3 regions of the Shewanella marisflavi genome follow, and region 3 is predicted to be linked to each of the others. Evidence: predicted binding sites of a transcription regulator. Region 3 holds the regulator's gene; each other region holds the start of a gene.
The links. Region 3 encodes LexA, which represses DNA repair genes until DNA is damaged. Its sites were predicted from a motif close to TACTGTATNNNNATACAGTA; they were not measured.

Region 1 (4,861 bases), 1.7 Mb from region 3:
TCGGTGTTTGATGGCAACTACATCACCAATGATGTTGACCAAGCCTATCTGGATCATTTAACCCAGCTACGTAACGATGATGCCAAGGCCAACCGCATCAAGGATATCGGTACCAACCTGGAATTGCACAACGTCTGTCACCCATAGGGGATAGCACTGGTATGAGCAAAAAAACCGATCCTAAGGGTCGGTTTTTTTTATGGTACATTTTGCTAAGTCACTCCCTCTGTAGCCCTAATTAAATGCCTGATAGCATGGTGTTTTAATGCTTTAGTGCTATTTTTAATAATTGAACATGCATCGCCTCATGCCTGTAGCCACCCTTAGGAGTGATAAATGAAACAATTGTCCATCAGTACTAAGTTGCTTTGGATCACCTCTGCACTGTTTTTGATCATCGTTGCCATTCTCTCTTTTAGCCTCTGGTGGTCCTTAAGTGATAAGAATGCGCAGCTGGCGCAGCAGGTGCAAACCACCCTACATAACGAGACGCGGCAGCGTCTAAGTGCCAGAGCCAGTGAGTACGGTGAACGAGTGGCGGGTTTTATCAACGAGGCTTATCGGATCCCCTATTCTTTTGCCGGCATGATGGAGCAGAGCGCTAGCTCTCAGCCCCTCTCTCGTAATGGAGTTGAAGAGGCGGTGACTGGTGTGCTGAAAAAGAATAGCCAGCTCTCCTCCATGTACGCCCAGTTCGATCGCAATGGTTATGATGGCCGTGATGATGAATATACCGGCAATGTCAGCCACAGCGTACCCGAGACGGGTTCGCTGGAGATCTATTACACCCGTAATAGCGATGGCAGCGTCGAGCACCAGCAGGTGGATGATGCACAAGAAAAATATGTCGATACCCTTAACGAGTTTGGTGTGCGCGAAGCCGAGTGGTATCTGTGTGCCAGAGATAAAAAACGCCCCTGCTTAATGGAGCCCTACCTGTACGAAATTAGCCCTGGCAATAATGCTCTGATGACCTCGCTCACTGTGCCTGTGGTGGTAGACGGGAGTTTTCGTGGTGTGATTGGTGTGGATGTTAACCTGCCAGTGTTTCAGAAACTGATCGATGAGTTATCGGCCAGTCTCTATCAAGGCAAGGCCAAAGTGACGCTGCTTAGTCAGCAGGGCTTGGTCGTCGCGGCTAGTCATTATGATAAGAAGGCGCGGCCCTTGTCTGAGTCTATCTCGTCTCAGTTAGCCTCACAGTTGACTGGGCTGCACCGTCAGGGAGGCTATCTTGAGCAGGAAAAAAGTATTGTTGTGGCGTTTCCTATCGACATTCCACTTGCTGAGGCGCAGTGGTCTCTGGTGATTGAAGTGGATAAGGAAGATGCCTACCAGGCCGCTAATGCCATGGACGCATCTATGTCTGCTATGGCAAGTTCTCTGGGAAGCCTGTTGCTGATGGTCGGCGCCGTAGTATCTGTGATCGCCATAGTGACCATTAGTGTGGTGATTCGCTCGATAATCGCACCTCTTAAAGTGATTCAGAGCCGGGTTGAGAACCTCGCCAGTGCCGAGGGGGATTTGACTCAGCAGGTGACGGTTGAATCTCACGCCGAGCTTATCGCCTTAGGCGGCGGCATTAATGGTTTTATTACTAAGCTCAGGTTATTGATCAGTGAGCTGAAAGATTTGGCATCGCGCTCACAGGCCGAAAGTCAGGTGGCGGCAGATATTGCTCAGCAGACCCATGACAGTGTTAATCGTCAATACAGTGATATCGAGAGCGTGGTAACCGCAGTGAATCAGATGAGTGCCACGGCGCTTGAGGTGGCTAAGGCATCTGAGCAGACGGCCTCGGAAACAGAGGCGATGAGCCTTAATGTCAAAGCCGGCGAAGACAGCCTGAGTCAGGCCATGGGGTATGTGACCCAAATGTCCCAAGAATCGCTGTTGGCCAAGGAGGCCGTAGGTAAGGTGGCGGAAAGCAGCACCAATATCAGCAAGATCCTTGAGGTGATTAGCGCCATTGCCGAGCAGACTAACCTGCTGGCCCTCAATGCCGCCATCGAGGCGGCCCGCGCCGGAGAGCAAGGACGGGGTTTTGCCGTGGTGGCCGATGAGGTGCGGGCGCTAGCGTCTAAGACGCAGAGTTCGACCGATGAGATTAGTAAGTTAATCGAGTCATTGCAGCGAGAGGTCACCAGTGCCTCACAAATCATCGACCAAGGGGTAGATGGCGCACAGCGCGCGGTGGCGCAAACCGAGTCGGCCTTAAGTTCACTCAACACTATTGTGAGTCAAATTCAGGAGGTCTCAGGTCAGGTGACGCATATTGCGACGGCTGCAGAGGAGCAGAGCGCGGTGACTGAGGAGGTTAACCGTAATATCACGGGTATTTCCGATTCCGCTTCTGAGCTGGCACGTTTGGCCGATGAGGCGCAGCAAAGCAGTGCCAGTCTGGCGGCTTTAGTTGAGCAGCAGCATCAGCAGCTGGGCAAGTTAAAAACCTAAGTTAATCCTCTAAGCTTTTAGGCTAGCTAGGCGTCTCTGATGAGGCGCCTTTTTAATTTGTATCGTTAGAATCTTATCTCGTGAGTCGAAGAGTGCATTGGCTAGCCACTGCGAAATGATAAGGGAAGCAGCAGTCCCTGGCTGAACCATACCAGTAACCAAATACTAAAGAGCAGGGTAAGCGCTGTACGATGCACTCTGCTACGCCGAGCGATTGCCAGCAAGGTTACGGCGCAGCTTAGCAGAAGCAGCAGGCTAAATAGTGGCAGGGGAGCGGCATGCCAAGTCACTTGCGAGTATGGCATCAAAAGCAGGACCAATGCCGTCGCCATTAGCATAGCGTAAATCAGCAAGCGGTCGGGTCGGTAGGGGGTCTTGAGTCGTGTGTGCATATTAGCCTCCGTGAATTAACCTTAGGCTACTCTTTAATGAGAATAGTTCTCAACTAAATTTACACGTAAGCATCAGATTGGCTTCTTACATTTGCGCCGACGGCGCGAGTGGTTTAAAGTTACTGTTAATTTATACAGTAATTGATGCCAACATGATCCTTTACATAGCAGAGAAACCCAGCTTAGGTCGGGCGATCGCCGACGTGTTACCTAAGCCCCTCAAGAAGGGGGAGGGATATATCACCGCGGCCAATGGCGACACTGTTTCCTGGTGCATAGGTCACCTGTTAGAGCAGGCCGAGCCCGATAGTTATGATCCTGCCTTTAAGTCCTGGTCGTTCGAGCACCTGCCTATTGTGCCACAGCAGTGGAAGATGACTCCCAAGAGCAAGACCCGGGGCCAGCTCAGTGTACTGCGAAAGCTTGTTAAGCAGGCGAGCCAACTGGTCAATGCCGGTGATCCCGATCGAGAAGGTCAATTGCTGGTGGATGAGGTGATCGCTTATCTGGGCGTAAAAGGGGATAAGCTCAATCAGACCCAGCGTCTGCTGGTGAGCGATCTTAACCCCCAGGCGGTGAAACGTGCCTTGGGGCAGCTTCGCAGCAACCGCGAGTTTATCCCTCTGTCGACCTCGGCCCTGGCGCGTTCCCGTGCCGATTGGCTCTATGGCATGAATATGACCCGCGCTTATACGTTACAGGGGCGAAAGGTGGGCTATCAGGGCGTGCTCTCTGTCGGCCGGGTGCAGACGCCGCTGCTCGGTTTAGTCGTGCGTCGTGATGAGGCGATTGAAAACTTTGTCAGTAAGCCTTTCTATGAGGTGCTCGCCAATCTCTATACTCAAGAGCAGGCTCACTTTAAGGCCAAGTGGCAACCCAGTGAGGCCTGCCAGCCCTATATGGACGAAGAGGGACGGGTGTTGTCGCGGCGTCTTGCAGAAAATGTGGTGGGGCGTATAACCGAGCAGGCGGCAGTGGTGAGCGACCTAAAGGCAAAAGATAAGCAGCAGGGGCAGCCGCTGCCCTATAACCTGTCGTCGCTGCAGATTGATGCGGCCAAGCGTTTTGGTATGAGTGCCAAGGCGGTGCTCGATACCTGTCAGTCTCTGTATGAGAAACATAAGCTGATCACCTATCCGCGCTCCGACAGCCGCTATCTGCCCAAGGAGCAATTGGCCTTAGCCCCTAGCGTGATAGGCGCCGTGCTCAAGGGCGCGGGCGAGCTTACGGCCCAGTGTGATGCGCCAGATCCTAAGATAGTCTCCAAGGCCTGGAATGATGCCAAGGTGGACGCTCACCACGCCATAGTACCGACCGAGAAGGTGGCTAACCTGAGCACCATAAGCCAGGCCGAGCGGCAAATCTATCTGCAACTGGCCCGCCAATATCTGGCGCAGTTTTACCCTGTCTACCGTTATCATGAGACCCAGGTCGAGGTGGAGATCGCCGGGGGGCATTTTCATACCAAGGCAAAACAAGAGATCGCCCTTGGCTGGAAGCAGCTGTTTCCCAAGCGTAGCGATGACAAAGCAGAGAGTGCAGGGGAAGAGGGGCTGGCCCAGTTACCACCGCTGCATAAGGGACAGGCGTTGCATTCGGGGCAGGGAGAGCTTATCGAGAAGCAGACCCAGCCACCTAAGGCTTTCACCGATGCGACTCTGCTCAGCGCCATGACGGGGATCAGCCGCTATGTCACTAATGCTGAGATCCGCAAGATCCTAAAAGAAACAGATGGCCTGGGTACAGAGGCGACTCGCGCTGGGATCATCGAGCTTCTGTTTAAGCGCGGCTTCTTGGCGCGTCAGGGGAAATCTATTGTCTCCACCGCGGTCGGTCGTGGACTCATCAATAGTCTGCCAGAGTCGGCAACTACGCCAGATATGACGGCGCTGTGGGAGAGTCACCTAGATGCCATCAGCCGTAAAGAGGCGAAATATTTAAGCTTTATGGCGCCGCTTATCGAGTCGCTTAATGGACTTATCATGCAGGCGGGGGCCCAGCTGCCCAAGGCATTA
Region 2 (4,861 bases), 1.0 Mb from region 3:
AAGCACACAAGGCGCCTCTTGAATGATAGCTACCTTCTTCATAGATCGCTCCTCTTCATAGATCGCTCTTTTTAATCAAGAATAGAGATAACCCTCAGTATAGTTTGCCTCCCCCCAAGTTTCGTAAAATCCCCCCTCTCAGATGGCCCAAGCCCCAAAAGCAATCCATGCCAAACTGTTAGAAATAATAAAGGTCTAATCGAAGAGATAGATAACCCGGTGTAGATACGTCGGTGAGCTTCCGAAACAGGGCCGTTCTTTGACATCCATGTCACCGCAGCATTCGTGAGTCCATTCACATCAGATGTTTCGGCAGATCCTAAAGGGACTTATTCAAATAACATCCGTGTTTAAATGCCAGTTCGGCATCCATGCCTCTCGTTCGCGAGCGCGAAGCTGCGCTTCACTCACCGTCTCACAAACGTATCTGCACATAAGCCCACCGCAGGTGATAGATAACCATGAGGCTACGAGTCAAAAAGGTTAATAGGGTTAACGCTAAAACCCGAGATCCATCTGTGCCCCATGCACTTCATCTTCCTGGCCAGGGCTAACATCGGCACTCTCGAGTCCCACCGACACCCCCAGCAAGCGAATGCCCCGCCCGGCGCGGCGCTCCAAAGCCTGGCTGAGCAGGTCGTAAAACAACTTCACCGACACCTCGTCGCTACGCTGCTCTATGGTGGTCTGTTTAAAGTCATCAAACTTGAGCTTAACCACCTGCTTGTGAATACGCCGCGACTTAGCGCTGCGACTAATGCGGCCGGATAGCTCCTGGATCAGCTGCGGCATCACCGCCTGACACTGCTCGTAACTATAGATATCTTTGGCGAGCGTGGTCTCAACGCCGACAGACTTACGCTCTCTGTGGGGCGAGATACCGCGGGGGTCTATCCCCTGCGCCCTGTCATACAAGACACCACCAAACTTACCGAAGCGCTCCATCAGGCTCTGCCGACTACAAGCCTGCACATCGGCGCAGGTTTTCAGCCCCATGGTCTCCAGCTTAGCGCCTGTCACCTTACCGACGCCGGGAATTTTGATCAGTGGCAATGTCTTCACAAACTCTGGGATCATCTGCGGGGTGATCACATACTGGCCATTAGGCTTGTTGAGATCTGAGGCAATCTTGGCCAAAAACTTCACCGGCGCGATACCGGCTGAGGCGGTGAGTCCTGTCTGCTCAAAGATCTCCTGGCGTATTGCCTCGGCGATCAAGGTGGCCGAACCCTGATGTTGAGTGCAATCACTGACATCCAGATAGGCTTCATCCAGGGAAAGGGGCTCGATTAACTCTGTGTAGCGGGCAAACACTTCTCGGATCTGCGCCGAGACTTCCTTATACACAGACATGCGGCCGGGCACCAAGATAAGATCTGGGCAGAGCTTGAGGGCATAGGCGGAGGCCATGGCCGAGCGCACACCAAACTTGCGCGCCTCATAGTTACAGGTGCTGATCACGCCGCGGCGATCGCTGCGTCCACCAACGGCAATGGGCTTGCCCCTGAGCTCAGGAAAATCACGCATCTCGACCGCCGCAAAGAAGCAGTCCATATCTACATGAATAATCTTTTTCACCTTAATACCTCCGGCGCCAAGAATACTGTACATTTAAACAGTATTCAATCGCTTTGCGCTAAGGTAATAGCTTGGCACTGAATTGCGCCCAGTAAAAAGCCACCCTAAGGTGGCTTTATCTGAATCTGCCGCATGACAATCAAGCAGCGACTGGTATTTTACATCTCACGCCTTACATTTTGGACTGAAGATAATTCTGCAGGCCGACCTTATCAATCAGGCCTAACTGCTTCTCTAGCCAGTACATATGGTCCGACTCAGTCTCTTCCAGCAAGACCTCTAACAACTCGCGAGAGGCGTAATCTTTCTTCTCTTCACATAGCGCAATGGCGGCGCGCAGATTATTGGCGACCTGATATTCATAGTTAAGGTCGTTTTGCAGCATCTCCTGCGGGTTTTTACCGATGTTGAGTGCCTCACGGCTGGCCACATCGGGTGTACCTTCGAGGAACAAAATGCGCTCGACCAACTTTTTGGCGTGTTCGCGCTCATCGTCAGACTCGTGAGAGATACGCTCATGCAGCTCGGTCAGTCCCCAGTCGTCATACATCAGGCCATGAACAAAATATTGATCCATTGCCGACAGCTCGCCGGTCAATAACTTGTTCAGTGTGTTGATCACCTCTTGGTTACCTTTCATATTGACTCCCTATTCCGACTCTATCTGTGACTGCAGGTAATTTTGAATGCCTGTCATCTTAATGAGATCTTGCTGCGCCTCGATCCAGTCAAGGTACTCCTCTTCATCTTCCAGCAGATCTTCGAGGATCTCACGACTGACATAATCTTGCTCCGTCTCGCACAGGTCTATGACGCTGCGAAGCTCGACCAGCTGCTCTTCAAGCATGGTCTTGTCACACTGCAACATCTCCTCTGGATGCTCACCGATACGCAATTTTTCAAGCTGCTGTAGATTAGGCAGGCCTTCGAGAAATAGCACCCGCTCAATTAACTTGTCGGCGTGCTTCATATCTTTAATCGACTTCTTGTAGCACTTCTCATTGAGCTCTTCCAGACCCCAATTTTTATACATGCGCGCATGCAGGAAGTACTGATTGATTGCCGTCAATTCAAAGGTCAGTATCTTATTTAACTGACGAATGACATTCGGATGACCCTTCATTTGATCTCCTTAATAAACTTGATCTAAATCAATATTTAAGACTAGAGCAATTTTAAGCCAATTACAAATAAACATTATGTTTCAATTGGTTATCAAAGATAATCATTCTTATTCGCGCTTTGATTAGCGATAAAAAAGTAAGAGGTTAAAGATAATAGATCCAGACTGTTAAGCGCCATCTTGCCCCAGCGACGTCAGGATCAAGCACTCAAAAATAGATAGAAATTAGTGGGAGTCGACAAATTCAGAGCAATAAAAAAGGCTCCAAAATGGAACCTTTAATCGGGACGAGTCTATTAACCTAGATGATACGATCTTTAGCCAGCTTCTCGCGACGGGCCTCTTCTTCGGCCATCTTCGCCTTACGCTTATCGCATGGGTCGTCACAGTCACAGGCCTTCTCGATACCCAGGGCACCCAGACCACCGCAGCTGCCGGCAACCGCCTTCTGCTTCACCAGGTAGCCGATAGACATAAGAACGAAAAACAGTAGTAATACCACAAAAGCCGCTAAAAAAGTGCTCATCACTGACTCCAGATACACATAAGTTGGCTGTATCGCTTATGTGTCTAACCATTCGCTAACTAGTTGAATAGCTATTTGGCAAGCTAATCAACCGACATGCAAGACTGCATTCAAAGGTGCGCATTGCCACTATGCTTAGCGGGCTGGCGCACCGATGGACGCTATTCTATCACAAACCCACGTAGGGCTTAAAGGCATCGCTATAGTAGACCTTGAAACCTTGCGCTTGCTTCTCGATCAGCATGATGGCCAGATGCTCACGCTCGGCCAGCGCCAGCGAGGCCTCTGTGCCCAGCACCATCATGGCGGTGGCATAACCGTCGGCAATCATGCTCTCCTTGGCCAGCACGGTCACCGAGGCAAGCTTATGGTCGATGGGGTAGCCATTGCGCGGGTCGATAATATGAGTGAAGCGTTGCCCCTCTTCCTCATAGTAGTTGCGATAGTCGCCAGAGGTTGCCATGGCCATATTGCCCGGCTCAATCACCTGCTGCGCCACTCGCTCATCCTCATCGGGCTGCTCTATGGCGATCACCCAAGGGCTGTCGTCCGCCTTGACGCCGAAGAGGCTGATCTCGCCGCCTATCTCCACCAGATAACCTTTGGGCTGATACTTGCTCAGCAGCTTGGCCACCTTATCGACCCCAAAACCTTTAGCGATTGAGGAAAGATCCACATAGAGATCTGGGTTACTTTTACTCAGTTTGAGGCCATCAACCTTAAGGTATTCAATACCCGTTTTAGCTTTGGTCTGAGCAATAAGTTCCGCGCTCGGCACTCGTGTTGGACGCTTATCGGGTCCGAAGCCCCACAGGTTCACCAGTGGCCCTAGGGTAATATCCAACGCGCCGTCAGTCTTACGATAGAGGTCGATCCCCGTCTGCACCACCTTGGCCGTATCGGGCGATACCGCCAGACCAGTTTCGAGCGTCATCTGATTAAAGCGTGACAACTCTGAGTCCGTGCGATAAGTGGACATCTGATCGTTCACCTGCTCCAGCGCCAGGTCGATCTCCGCTTGCAGCAGTTGTTCGTCAGGCATCTGTTGATCGCCGACAAATTTAATATGGTAAGTCGTGCCCATGGTCTGCCCAGACAGGGAGATCGTCTTAACAGGTTGGGTACAGGCTGAAATAAAAAAGGCTAGTCCCGCCAGGACTAACCCCTTGATAAAGGTCTTATACATATTGACCATTGTCCTTAATGATAACCCGGTAACACACTCCCTAAGGGCCTTTGGGCGCCTTAGGGAGCACGATAATCACGGCAATAATATCACAAGAATGATTGCTTAGCCGCCGAAGTCATCCAGCAAGATGTTTTCATCTTCAACGCCAAGATCTTTAAGCATACCGATAACGGCCGCGTTCATCATTGGAGGTCCACACATGTAGAACTCACAATCTTCTGGCGCATCGTGGTCACGTAGGTAGTTTTCATACAAGACGTTATGAATGAAGCCTGTGTAACCATCCCAGTTATCTTCGGGTTGCGGGTCAGACAGGGCCACGTGCCATACGAAGTTATCGTTCTCAGCCGCCAGGCCGTCGAAGTCTTCAACGTAGAACATCTCACGCTTAGAACGCGCACCGTACCAGAAGCTCATCTTACGCTTAGACTTAAGACGCTTGAGC
Region 3 (4,861 bases):
GCATAATAGACCACGTCCGTCATGGGCACATAAACGATCCCCATGATAGGGCGGTTATGCTCAACCAGGGCGATGATCACCGAGAAGTCGCCGCTGCCGGCAATAAATTCACCGGTACCATCCAAGGGATCGACCAACCAGTAGCGTTGCCAGTCGGCGCGCTCAGAGAAAGGAATATCAGCATCTTCTTCGGATAAAACGGGGATATCAGGCGTTAGGCGCTCAAGCTGTGAAGAGATGATTTTATGCGCCGCGATATCGGCAGAGGTCACAGGGGTATTGTCAGACTTTACCTCTCGCTCGAAGCTTCCGTCGAGGTAGATAGTCTTAATCGCCTCTCCCGCCTCGATGGCAATACTTATCGCCTGCTCAATATACTCTTCTGGCTTCATCACAACTCCAACAGCCTACATCTGGCAATGCCTATTTATCGTTTAGATTAACTACTTTAGTTTTAGATGTTTCTGCGCCAAAAACAAGGCGCTAACGCTTCTAGACTCGGAAAAGTCGTCTTCTAATAACAGCTCAGACCACTGACTCAAGGGCCAACGCACCACTTCTATCGGTTCTGGCTCATCACCTTGCAGTCGACTCTCATACAGATCTTCGGCTACGAAGATCTGCATCTTGCTGGCAAAATAGCCTGGCGCCAGACTTAGCTCCATCAGATGGGTCAACTTATGGGCGCCAAAGCCTATCTCTTCTTGCAGCTCTCGATTGGCCGCCTCGGCGTGACTCTCACCTGGATCAACCAAGCCCTTAGGGAAGCCAAGCTCATAGCTATGGGTTCCCGCCGCGTACTCGCGCCCTAAAAGGAGGTCTTTACCATGCACAGGCACCACCATGACGGCGCCACGGGCATTGCCTTTCATGCGCTCATACTGACGCTCAACCTGATTCGAAAATTTTAAATGCACCTGCTCAATCTGAAATAGACGGCTTTGTGCAACAACTTCGGCATGTAGGATCTGCGGCTTTTTGTCCGGCATGAAACTTCCTGATAAAAATGGCGTTTGCTTAACCACTCAATCTTACTATGATGTGCCTAATCCACAACTCTCACCAAGGAATTTTTTTCACACCTTTATGTTTCCCTGGAATAAGATAGATACTGTGCTGCTTGATATGGATGGCACCCTGCTGGATCTGCATTTCGATAATCACTTCTGGCTCAGCCTGGTTCCTCAAGCCTTGTGCCAAGAGAAACAGATCCCCTTATCTGAGGCGCAGCAACTGGTCGAAACCGCCTATGCCAAGGTATTTGGCACCTTAGAATGGTATTGTCTGGAATATTGGCAGCAAGAGCTTGGCCTAGATATTCTTGCCCTGCACCACACTCTGGTAGACAGAATCCAACTGCGCCAAGACAGCATGCCCTTTCTCTCGGCACTTGCCAGGCGCAACAAGCAGCGTATCTTAGTCACCAACGCACACCCACAAAGCTTGTCATTAAAGCTCAAACATACCGAGCTGGCTTCCGGGTTAGATCATATGCTCTCAAGCCACCACACTGGTTACCCCAAAGAGCATCCCCAGTTTTGGCTTAGCCTATTTGAGCGCTTCTCCCTAGATCCAAGCCGTTGCCTGTTTATCGACGATAGCGAACCCATCTTGCAGGCTGCCAGAACCGCAGGAGTTGGCTATCAACTCGGCATCAAGAATCCCGACAGCCAAAAGCCACACAAAACCTTTACCGATTTTCCCGCCATCGATGATTATCATCAGCTGTTGATCTCCCTTGAGAAAACGATTACTGGCTAAATATTCGTGGGGTTAACTCGCTAACCATTTGAGCTGATTGATAGAAAAACTGGTTAATACTTGCACTGTATAAAATACTGTATATACTGACAGGTACTGTATGGAAAGACAGGATTAATCATGAGACCCTTAACACCAAGACAAGCCGAGATTTTAGAGCTAATAAAACGCAATATTGCAGACACGGGCATGCCACCAACCCGTGCCGAAATTGCGCGCCGATTAGGCTTTAAGAGCGCGAATGCCGCCGAAGAGCACCTTAAGGCACTGGCCAAAAAAGGTTGCATCGAGATCATGCCGGGCACCTCTCGCGGCATTAAGCTGACTCAAGAGGAAGAGCCTGAAGATCTCGGTTTACCTCTGATTGGCCAGGTAGCAGCCGGTGAGCCGATTCTGGCACAGGAACATGTTGAACAGCACTACCAGGTTGACCCGAGCATGTTTCGCCCAAGTGCAGACTTTCTGTTGCGTGTAAGGGGCGACAGTATGAAAGATATCGGCATCCTTGAGGGCGACCTGCTAGCGGTACATAAGGTCGAACAAGCAAGAAACGGACAGATAGTCGTTGCTCGCGTAGAGGATGATGTGACGGTCAAGCGCTTCGAGAAGCGTGGCAGCACAGTTTATCTACATGCAGAAAATGAAGAATACTCACCTATCGTTGTTGACCTGACGACTCAGAGCCTGAGTATAGAAGGTTTAGCCGTCGGCGTGATTCGTAATGGAGACTGGCAATGAATAATCTCATGGGCATGGCACCTCGTCATCCGGGGCTTTGGATCGATCTCGACAGTTCGCTTAAAAGCGGCAGCAAGAACACTATTTCAACGGTTTCCAGTTCGACTCAGGGCAAGCAAGAGTTACAGAGTCTTACACCTGAACTGGCGAGACTCAGCCAGCAAGGGCAATGGGTCGTGCTGATCAGCCCACCCAATATTGGCTATAAGCAGATGCTGGCCGACGGCGGCGTGCGGATGGATCGCATCTTGCTGGTACACACCAAAGATGAAGTTGAAGCACTTTGGGCTATGGAGAAGGCTCTCACAAGTGGTACATCCAGTGCAGTGATCAGCTGGACACAATCATTGGATGCACGGGACAATCGCCGCTTGCAGATCGTCGCAAAAAACACCCGCGCCTTAGGGGTGGTTATCGAAGATGCGAACAGTCACTTACCTGCCAACCCTTTTAGCCAAGAGGATCTTGGTACCAAGGCCGCCAATCAGTTTACCTCTCTTCACTGATCATCCTTGCCAATTCTTTCCATACTAACGCCCCGAAAGGGGCGTTTTTGTATCTGTTTTATTTAGCAAAATAAAATAAAAGTGATCTTGATCAATATTTAAACAGCCATTAAGTTAGTAGTAGATATCAACGATTATTTGTTATGTCGAACAATTTGGTTGTCGGCTTGAGCGGCGAATAAATCTGCACCACATCGCCCTAAGAGCTGAAATTCGTCTGATATATTCAGCCGTAAGTGCAAGCGTGGTTACCACCAGCAAAACAAAAGATTCACCACCGACGCACTTTGAAGTCATCGTTGCTTTTTTGGGAACTGAAGAGTTTGCATAGAGCCGAGACATACTGTGTGGCTCTTCTTTGTAGTTGCCTTCGCAATTGACAGAGGAGAAGTCTAGTGAAGCAAGTGTTGTGTTGTTTGCTGGCGTTGCTAATTACGCCCACCATACTCGCAGCCGATATGCCCCTTAACATGACATCAGGGGTCACAGAGATCAGTAATCAGGTGTTTAGCCTGCATATGACGATTCTCTATATCTGCTGTGCCATAGGCCTGGTCGTCTTTGGGGTGATGATCTATTCCATCATCAACCACAGACGCTCAAAGGGTGCCGTTGCGGCAAACTTTCATGAGAGCACCAAGGTTGAGATCGCCTGGACCATTGTCCCTTTCGTGATCTTAATCGTGATGGCCATCCCGGCAACCAAGACACTTATCGCCATGGAAGACCCCAGTAATGCGGACCTCACCATTAAGGTTACTGGCTCTCAATGGAAGTGGCATTACAGCTACTTTGATCATGACATTGCCTATTTCAGCCTATTGTCGACACCAAGAGACCAAATAGAGGGCAAAGAAGCCAAAGGCGAGCACTACCTTCTTGAAGTCGACAAACCGTTAGTCCTCCCGGTTAACCGTAAAGTTCGTTTCTTGATGACTTCAGAGGATGTAATTCATTCTTGGTGGGTCCCCGCCTTTGCGGTGAAAAAAGACGCCAACCCCGGCTTTATCAACGAGGCCTGGACCCGCATCGACAAACCCGGCATCTATCGTGGCCAATGCGCCGAACTATGCGGAAAAGACCATGGATTTATGCCTATCGTGGTACAGGTTCTTTCCGAAGCCGACTTCGATAAATGGGTGGTCGATCAAAAAGCCCTGGCCAACGCCGCTGCGGCCGAAGCTCAGGCAGCCCTGTCTAAGACACTGTCGAAAGAAGAACTCATCAGCCGAGGTGAACAGGTCTATATGGCGCAATGTGCAGCCTGCCACCAGCCAAACGGTGCCGGCTTGCCAGGAGTCTTCCCGTCGCTGATTGGCAGCCCAGCTATTAAAGGCCCAGTTGCCGAGCATATCGATGTGGTCTTAAATGGCAGAACAGGCACAGCGATGCAGGCGTTTGCGCAGCAGCTGACCGCTACCGATATTGCCGCTGTCGTCACCTTCGAGCGTAATGCTTGGGGTAATGATTCAGGCGACACGGTTCAAGCCGCCGATGTCAGCAATGTAAGCACGCCGTCCGGCAGTGAAGCGACAACACCAGCGGCCAGCGCCGATCAAGTGGCGCCCGAGATGGCCACAGAAGAACCTAAAGCTGTGGTGTTAGATGATTTAACCATGGATGAACTGATGACCAAGGGGGAGCAAGTGTATCTGTCCCATTGTGCAGCCTGCCATCAGGCTAACGGAATGGGATTGCCCGGCGCCTTCCCTGCTATGAAAGGTAGCGCCATTGCCACGGGGCCTAAAAGTGAGCACCTAGAGATGGTGATAAAAGGGAAGCCAGGAACAGCCATGCAGGCATTTGGCCCCCTATTAACCCCGCAAGAACTAGCAGCCGTGATCACCTATGAGCGT

Region 1: CFF01_RS07830 (DNA topoisomerase III) is a predicted target of LexA. The motif match lies at 2,967-2,986, and genes of this name have one in related genera.
Region 2: dinB (DNA polymerase IV) is a predicted target of LexA. The motif match lies at 1,602-1,621, and genes of this name have one in related genera.

What each region holds. Positions count from the first base shown of each region.
Region 1 is NZ_CP022272.1:1,788,731-1,793,591, forward strand. It holds gene purF (amidophosphoribosyltransferase) at 1-147, shown strand, start outside; gene CFF01_RS07820 (methyl-accepting chemotaxis protein) at 337-2,454, shown strand; gene CFF01_RS07825 (hypothetical protein) at 2,556-2,846, opposite strand; gene CFF01_RS07830 (DNA topoisomerase III) at 2,999-4,861, shown strand, end outside.
Region 2 is NZ_CP022272.1:1,128,668-1,133,528, reverse strand. It holds gene CFF01_RS05105 (carbon-nitrogen hydrolase family protein) at 1-42, opposite strand, end outside; gene dinB (DNA polymerase IV) at 499-1,578, opposite strand; gene bfr (bacterioferritin) at 1,751-2,218, opposite strand; gene bfr (bacterioferritin) at 2,228-2,701, opposite strand; gene nqrM ((Na+)-NQR maturation NqrM) at 3,003-3,227, opposite strand; gene CFF01_RS05080 (FAD:protein FMN transferase) at 3,397-4,413, opposite strand; gene nqrF (NADH:ubiquinone reductase (Na(+)-transporting) subunit F) at 4,519-4,861, opposite strand, start outside.
Region 3 is NZ_CP022272.1:123,976-128,836, reverse strand. It holds gene cysQ (3'(2'),5'-bisphosphate nucleotidase CysQ) at 1-392, opposite strand, end outside; gene nudE (ADP compounds hydrolase NudE) at 444-989, opposite strand; gene yrfG (GMP/IMP nucleotidase) at 1,087-1,761, shown strand; gene lexA (transcriptional repressor LexA) at 1,882-2,499, shown strand; gene CFF01_RS00585 (cell division inhibitor SulA) at 2,496-3,005, shown strand; gene coxB (cytochrome c oxidase subunit II) at 3,401-4,861, shown strand, end outside.